Regions from separate parts of the Cytobacillus sp. IB215665 genome, predicted to be linked through region 1. Evidence: a T-box and tRNA genes for the amino acid it is inferred to sense, from the RefSeq annotation. Region 1 holds a T-box; the other holds one or more tRNA genes.

What was found. A T-box is a leader RNA that pairs with one kind of tRNA and senses whether it is charged. The one in region 1 lies ahead of ileS (isoleucine--tRNA ligase), so its partner is inferred to be a tRNA-Ile.
Region 2: it encodes a tRNA-Ile, which carries the amino acid that the T-box ahead of ileS (isoleucine--tRNA ligase) is inferred to sense. The anticodon was not compared.

What each region holds. Positions count from the first base shown of each region.
Region 1 covers NZ_JAXBME010000004.1:220,209-223,645, forward strand. Annotated here, with positions in the region: gene SLH52_RS07380 (RNA-binding protein) at 1-496, shown strand, start outside; gene SLH52_RS07385 (DivIVA domain-containing protein) at 617-1,108, shown strand; T-box leader at 1,175-1,416, shown strand; gene ileS (isoleucine--tRNA ligase) at 1,795-3,437, shown strand, end outside.
Region 2 covers NZ_JAXBME010000002.1:310,761-314,197, reverse strand. Annotated here, with positions in the region: gene SLH52_RS03505 (MFS transporter) at 1-123, opposite strand, end outside; gene sodA (superoxide dismutase SodA) at 462-1,070, opposite strand; tRNA gene SLH52_RS03495 (tRNA-Ile) at 1,332-1,405, opposite strand; gene SLH52_RS03490 (DUF456 domain-containing protein) at 1,451-1,933, opposite strand; gene SLH52_RS03485 (Na/Pi cotransporter family protein) at 2,321-3,437, opposite strand, start outside.

The sequences.
Region 1 (3,437 bases):
ATACCCTGAAAAATTTGTAACGATTGAACATCCGCAAATGTTAGGTTCGTTAATGGGGCTAGGGATGAGAAGAGCTAAATTTGGTGATGTAATTATACAGGATCGTATTGTTCAATTCGTCGTCGCAGAAGAGGTCGAAAACTATATACAAGTGAATCTCCAATCAGTTGGTAAGAGTAAAGTCTCAGTTAAAAGGATTAATTTATCAAGCATAGTAAACCGTAAGGAATTGTGGAGAGAAAATGTAACGACTGCATCCTCACTTCGTCTAGATATTATGATAGCAACAATATTCTCAATTTCTAGACAAAGAGCTCAACAGCTTATTAAAAATGGACTTGTTCGCATGAATTGGAAAACGATCGAGCAAACTTCATTTGAATGTAAAGAAGGGGATATCATCTCTGTACGTGGAGTTGGTAGAGGGAAACTTTTGTCAATAGAAGGTAAGACAAAAAAAGAAAAATGGCGAATTGTCGTGGGAATACAAAAATAAATTGGGATAAGAGCAGGAATTATTAATAATATGTCGAATAACTTAAAAAAACATTTACGTAGTGTATAACAAAAGTTTTTCGTCATAAAACATACATACGATTTTGTGGAGGTGGCACATGTGCCTTTAACACCATTAGATATTCATAATAAGGAATTTAGTAAAGGATTCCGAGGTTATGATGAAGATGAAGTAAATGAATTTTTAGATCAGGTTATTAAAGATTATGAAATTGTAATTAGACAAAAAAAAGAGTTAGAAGACAAGGTTACAGATTTAACTGAGAGAATAAACCATTTTACAAGTATTGAAGAAACACTCAATAAATCAATCGTTATTGCTCAAGAGACAGCAGAGGAAGTTAAAAGAAATGCTGAAAAGGAAGCAAAGTTAATTATTAAAGAAGCTGAAAAGAATGCTGACAGAATAATTAATGAATCACTTTCTAAATCTCGTAAGATTACCTTGGAAATAGAGGAATTGAAGAAGCAATCAAAAGTATTTAGAAATCGTTTTAAAATGCTTATAGAAGCTCAACTTGATATGCTTCAACATAACGATTGGGATAGTTTAATGGAGTATGAAGAAGATCCACAATCAGTTGTGAAATAGGAAAACTAGACTTGACTAACTGAAGCACGATAGCATATAATTTCTAAATATGTGTCATAACTTTAAATGTAGACGATGATAGGGACAGTAATTCTTTAACGAGTTTATTATAAAAAGCGAATCGAGGACGGTGGAAGCTCGATATAAACAAAAGGAATGAACATCACCCTTGAGTTCCTAGCTGAAATTATAAAGTAAGCAATGGCGTTTATTCACGTTACGAATAGAAAGCGGACTAATTGTTTTTTGTATTATAACAAGTAACAGTCTACAAGGGTGGTACCGCGGGAGACCTTCTCGTCCCTATTTAGGGATGAGAAGGTCTTTTTTTAGGTTCTTATCGCTACTTGGTGTTATGATAAGGCTTTTTTCGTACACTTTGTTGCTTTTTGTTACTTAAATTTGATTAACTAATGTGGATGATATGATTTTTATTGTTTGAAGAAAAGAAAAGAAAAGGTATCCATAACGTTAGTTATATTCATGTATAGCTCTTATTACGAAAAGCAACAATTAATGTGGAAACAGCTTCTTATAAAAAAGCCATCTATGTAACGTATTGTGCATACTAAAGAAGACAAGGTTTCACCACGAATGCTAGTTGTATGCTTTTATAGCGAAAAACAGTTACATATGGAAAACAGCTTTTTAATAATTATTTTATGTTAGTTTTGGAGGAATGGATAATGGAGTATAAAGATACCTTACTTATGCCGAAAACAAGCTTTCCAATGCGTGGAAATCTTCCGAATCGAGAGCCACAAATGCAACAGCAATGGGACGAGCAACATATATATGAAATGGTTCAAGAACGAACAAAAGATAGACCATTATTTGTATTACATGACGGCCCTCCATATGCAAATGGTGATATTCATATGGGGCATGCTTTAAACAAAATATTAAAAGATTTTATCGTACGCTATAAATCCATGAGCGGTTATAATGCGCCATATGTGCCAGGTTGGGATACTCATGGTTTACCTATAGAAACAGCACTAACAAAAAATAAAAAAATAAAACGTAAGGAAATGAGTGTTGCTGAATTTCGTAAGCTCTGTGAAGAATATGCGTATAAACAAATCAATAATCAACGCGAGCAATTTAAACGCTTAGGTGTTCGTGGAGATTGGGAAAATCCGTATATTACATTAGAGCCTGCTTATGAAGCACAACAAATTAAAGTATTTGGCGAAATGGCTAAAAAGGGTCTAATATATAAAGGCTTAAAGCCTGTCAATTGGTCACCATCAAGTGAATCAGCTCTTGCAGAAGCTGAGATTGAATATAAAGATAAAAGATCACCTTCTATTTATGTAGCATTTGAAGTGAAAGATGGGAAAGGGGTACTCCAAGGGGATGAAAAAATAATTATTTGGACAACGACACCTTGGACACTTCCTGCAAATCTTGGAATTACAGTTCATCCTGATCTTGATTATAGTATTGTTCAAGCAGATGGACAAAAATATGTTATTGCAACTGATTTACTAGAAGTTGTACAAAATGAAATTGGCTGGGAGAATACGACAACAGTAAAATCCATAAAAGGACATCTTTTAGAGAATGTCGTTGCTGCACATCCGTTTTATGAGCGTGATAGTCTTGTCATGTTAGGAGATCATGTAACGACAGATGCAGGTACTGGATGTGTTCATACTGCACCTGGTCATGGGGAAGATGACTTTATCGTAGGAAAAAAATACGGTTTAGACGTACTTTGCCCTGTAAATGAAATGGGTTATATGACTACTGAGGCACCAGGCTTTGAAGGGTTGTTCTATGATCAAGCGAATAAGCCAATTACTGAGAAATTAGAGGAAGTTGGAGCTTTACTCAAACTTACCTTTATCACTCATTCATATCCACATGACTGGAGAACAAAAAAGCCTACAATATTTAGAGCAACAGCACAATGGTTTGCTTCAATAGATAAAATACGAGAAGATTTACTTAACTCAGTAAAAGAAACAAAATGGGTGCCGGAATGGGGCGAAACCCGCTTGCATAACATGGTGAGAGATCGTGGGGATTGGTGTATTTCTAGACAACGTGCCTGGGGTGTACCTATTCCTGTGTTCTACGGGGAGAATGGAGAGCCTATTATTACAGATGAAACGATTGATCATGTATCGAACCTATTTAGAGAGCACGGCTCAAATATTTGGTTTGAACAAGATGCAAAAGGCTTGCTCCCAGAAGGCTTTTCACATCCTTCTAGTCCAAATGGAAAGTTTACAAAGGAACAAGACATAATGGATGTATGGTTTGATTCAGGATCTTCTCATCAAGCCGTTCTCCTCGAAAGAGACGATCTACAACGTCCAGC
Region 2 (3,437 bases), on a different contig from region 1:
ATACACATTTACGAATGTATTTGATAAAGCAATACTTAATGCATACAGCCCTCCAATTATTAATAATAATAGTAAATCCTTATTAACATCCACATCACCAATTATCTTGCGTAAAGCCGACATTGAAAAACTCCCCTTCTTTATCTACAAAGTAGTTTTCCAATTAGGCGATTTAGTTATGTATATAGAAATAGGCTTTTTAAAATGACATATATGAAGCAGGCAAAGACTGTTGCTGTATAAATTATGGTTTAACATAAACATGAACACAACTATTAATAGGTTGGGAAATAAACGTAACATAAATTGGTTTTATTAAACAACATTAGAATAGCTTTTTTCGTAAACTCTGTTGCTTTTATTACGAAAGACAATAAATTATGCCGAAAAACAGCATAAATAAAACTTTATAACAAAAAAACAACAGAGATTGTATCCTCTGTTGTTTGAGTGTTTACTATTTATTTCGCAGCTGAATAAAGCTTTGCTACTTCATCCCAATTTACAACATTCCAAAAAGCTGAAATGTAATCTGGGCGACGGTTTTGATAGTTTAAGTAATAGGCATGCTCCCATACATCTAATCCAAGAATTGGCGTATTCCCATCCATAAGTGGTGTATCTTGGTTTGGTGTGCTCGTCACTTCTAGCTCACCGTTGTTAACAACTAACCATGCCCAACCTGAACCAAATCGAGTAGCTCCAGCTTTTGCAAACGCTTCTTTGAAGCTGTCAAAGCTTCCGAACTTATTGTTTATCTCATCTGCAAGCTCACCAGTTGGTGCGCCCCCACCATTTGGTGATAAAATCGTCCAGAATAAGCTATGGTTCGCATGACCTCCACCGTTGTTACGTACTGCAGTACGAGCAGCTTCAGGAACAGCGTCTAAGTTACCCATTAGATCTTCAATGCTTTTGCTTAGAAGCTCTTCATTTCCTTCTAATGCAGCATTAAGATTTGTTACATAAGCATTGTGATGTTTTGTGTGATGAATTGTCATCGTTTCTTTGTCAATGTGAGGTGCTAATGCATCATATTCATAAGGTAATTTTGGTAATTCAAATGCCATAATAATTCCTCCTCAAATTATGTAATGAATAGTGTTCAATCATAGACTTTTGAACACTAAATGTGAACTGGGCAACATTCATTTTCATAATTACTAAACATGAATGTTTCTTAAGTTCGTTGCTTATAGATTAGCAAATTTTCCACAATATTTCAATTAATTTGCTTGTAACAAACCCTAATTTACTATATGTATTTTTGACTCTTCTCATTCAATCAAACAAAAAAAGCCTTCAATATATTAATGAAAGGCTTGCTTAGATGGACCCTGCAGGACTCGAACCTGCGACCGGACGGTTATGAGCCGTCAGCTCTAACCAACTGAGCTAAGGGTCCATGTCAAAAGCTCCATATTACCATACTAACATTGTAAATCTTTCTTTACAAAGCAGTAAATAAAAAATATGTAATCATAATTAATTGGATGAACCCTTTTGCCACTACACCGCTTAAAAATCCAAATAATGACCCTAAGCCAATTTTTGTCGCCTCTTTAACATTTTTCTTGTGAACAACTAACTCAGCTACAACAGCACCTAGAAATGGTCCGAGAATGATCCCAGCTACTGGTATTACAAAAGGTCCTACTAACAAGCCAATTGTACTGCCCCATACAGCTGCTTGGCTTCCACCTAGCTTTTTGACACCGATTAGATTTGCTGCATAATCAGCACCAAATAATAACAAAACAAACGTTCCTTGGATCATCCAAAATAACATTGAAAATTGCTCAAAGCTAATTAGAAACCCATAAATTAAAAAACCAGCTACGATAAAAAGTACACTTGGAATAATCGGATATATTAAACCAACAAAAGAAACGATAAAACAGCAAATCACTATTATCCAAATTAATAACTCCATCACCAAGCCCCCTGATACTTGTTAATAGCAATTTCATACTAGCATCGTTCGTTTATGTTAGTCAATTAACTTACAAGGCTCTGTTCATAAACTTTGTTGCTATTTTTACTAAATATGGACGGTATAAAATCAGCAAGATGCCACGAACGGAGATGTATACTTGCTTAAATCTCAAGAACGGAACAATTTACGAATCTACAACAGAAAAACGAACTTATATTTGTTTGTTACAGCTATTCAGGAGACTAGATACCTAGGTTATAGTTTACTGTTTGCATATTTCTTATCACGAGAACAATTAAATGGAAAATAGCGTAAAACAAAGAGGTATGTTAAAAATCTAATTTCGATTTCTAACGTACCTCTTTTGTGATTGTATGCTTATTTTTACTCTCCTAATACCGCTTCAGCGATATTAACAGCGTGATCACCTATACGTTCTAAATTACTTACGATGTCTACAAATACAATACCAGCTTGTCCAGTGCATTTGCCTTCATTTAATCGTAAAATATGCTTTTTACGCAATGTTCGTTCCATCTTATCAATCTTGTCTTCTTTCTTCACAACTTCTCTTGCTAAATCTTTATCGTTTTCTTCAAGAGATTGAATTGCTTCTTTCACAGTGGAAATGGTTAATTCAAACATTTCTTTTAAATCAGCTTTTGCTAAATCAGTCATCTTCACTTTATTTGATAGCTGATAGTCAACCAACTCCACAATATTTTCAAAATGATCACCTATACGTTCAATATCTCGTACGGTATCCATTAACACTGAGTGCTCTTCTGATTCATTTTGTGACAATGAAGCTGAAGAGAGTAACACTAAATAATCAGTAATTTTCCGGTCTAAATTATTGATGGCACTCTCTAGTTGCATAGATAGATCAGCATGTTTCTGCAAATTGCTGTTTAAATATTTATGTGACTCTTCTAAACCTAGAGTAGCAAACTCACCCATTCTAACAACTTCTTCTTTAGCTTGACCTAATGCAATAGATGGTGATTGCTCAATAAAGTTAGGATCCAAATGCTTAGCTTTATATTCCACTACCGAATCATTACCAGGTATAAGTTTTGTTACAATATATGCCAATACACCTATAAACGGTAATTGAATCAACGTATTCGTTATATTAAAGGCTCCATGCGCGAATGCAATCGTCATTTCTGGATTTAAATTAAATGCCTCTTGTAGCATAATAACCAATTGTGTATAGAGCTTCAACCCAATTAGAAATATGGTTGCTCCAACCAAGTTAAATAGCACATGTGTTAAAGCAGCTCGTCTAGCTGCAACTGATGCTCCAATTGAAGCTAATATCGCAGTGATCGTTGTACCAAGATTATCACCAAATAAAACAGGCAATGCAGCGTTTAAATCCAACAGACCTTGACCATACAATTCCTGCAATATCCCAATGGTTGCACTCGAACTTTGCACGATGACAGTAAATATTGTTCCAATAGCAACTCCAAGAATTGGAATTTCACTCATGTTT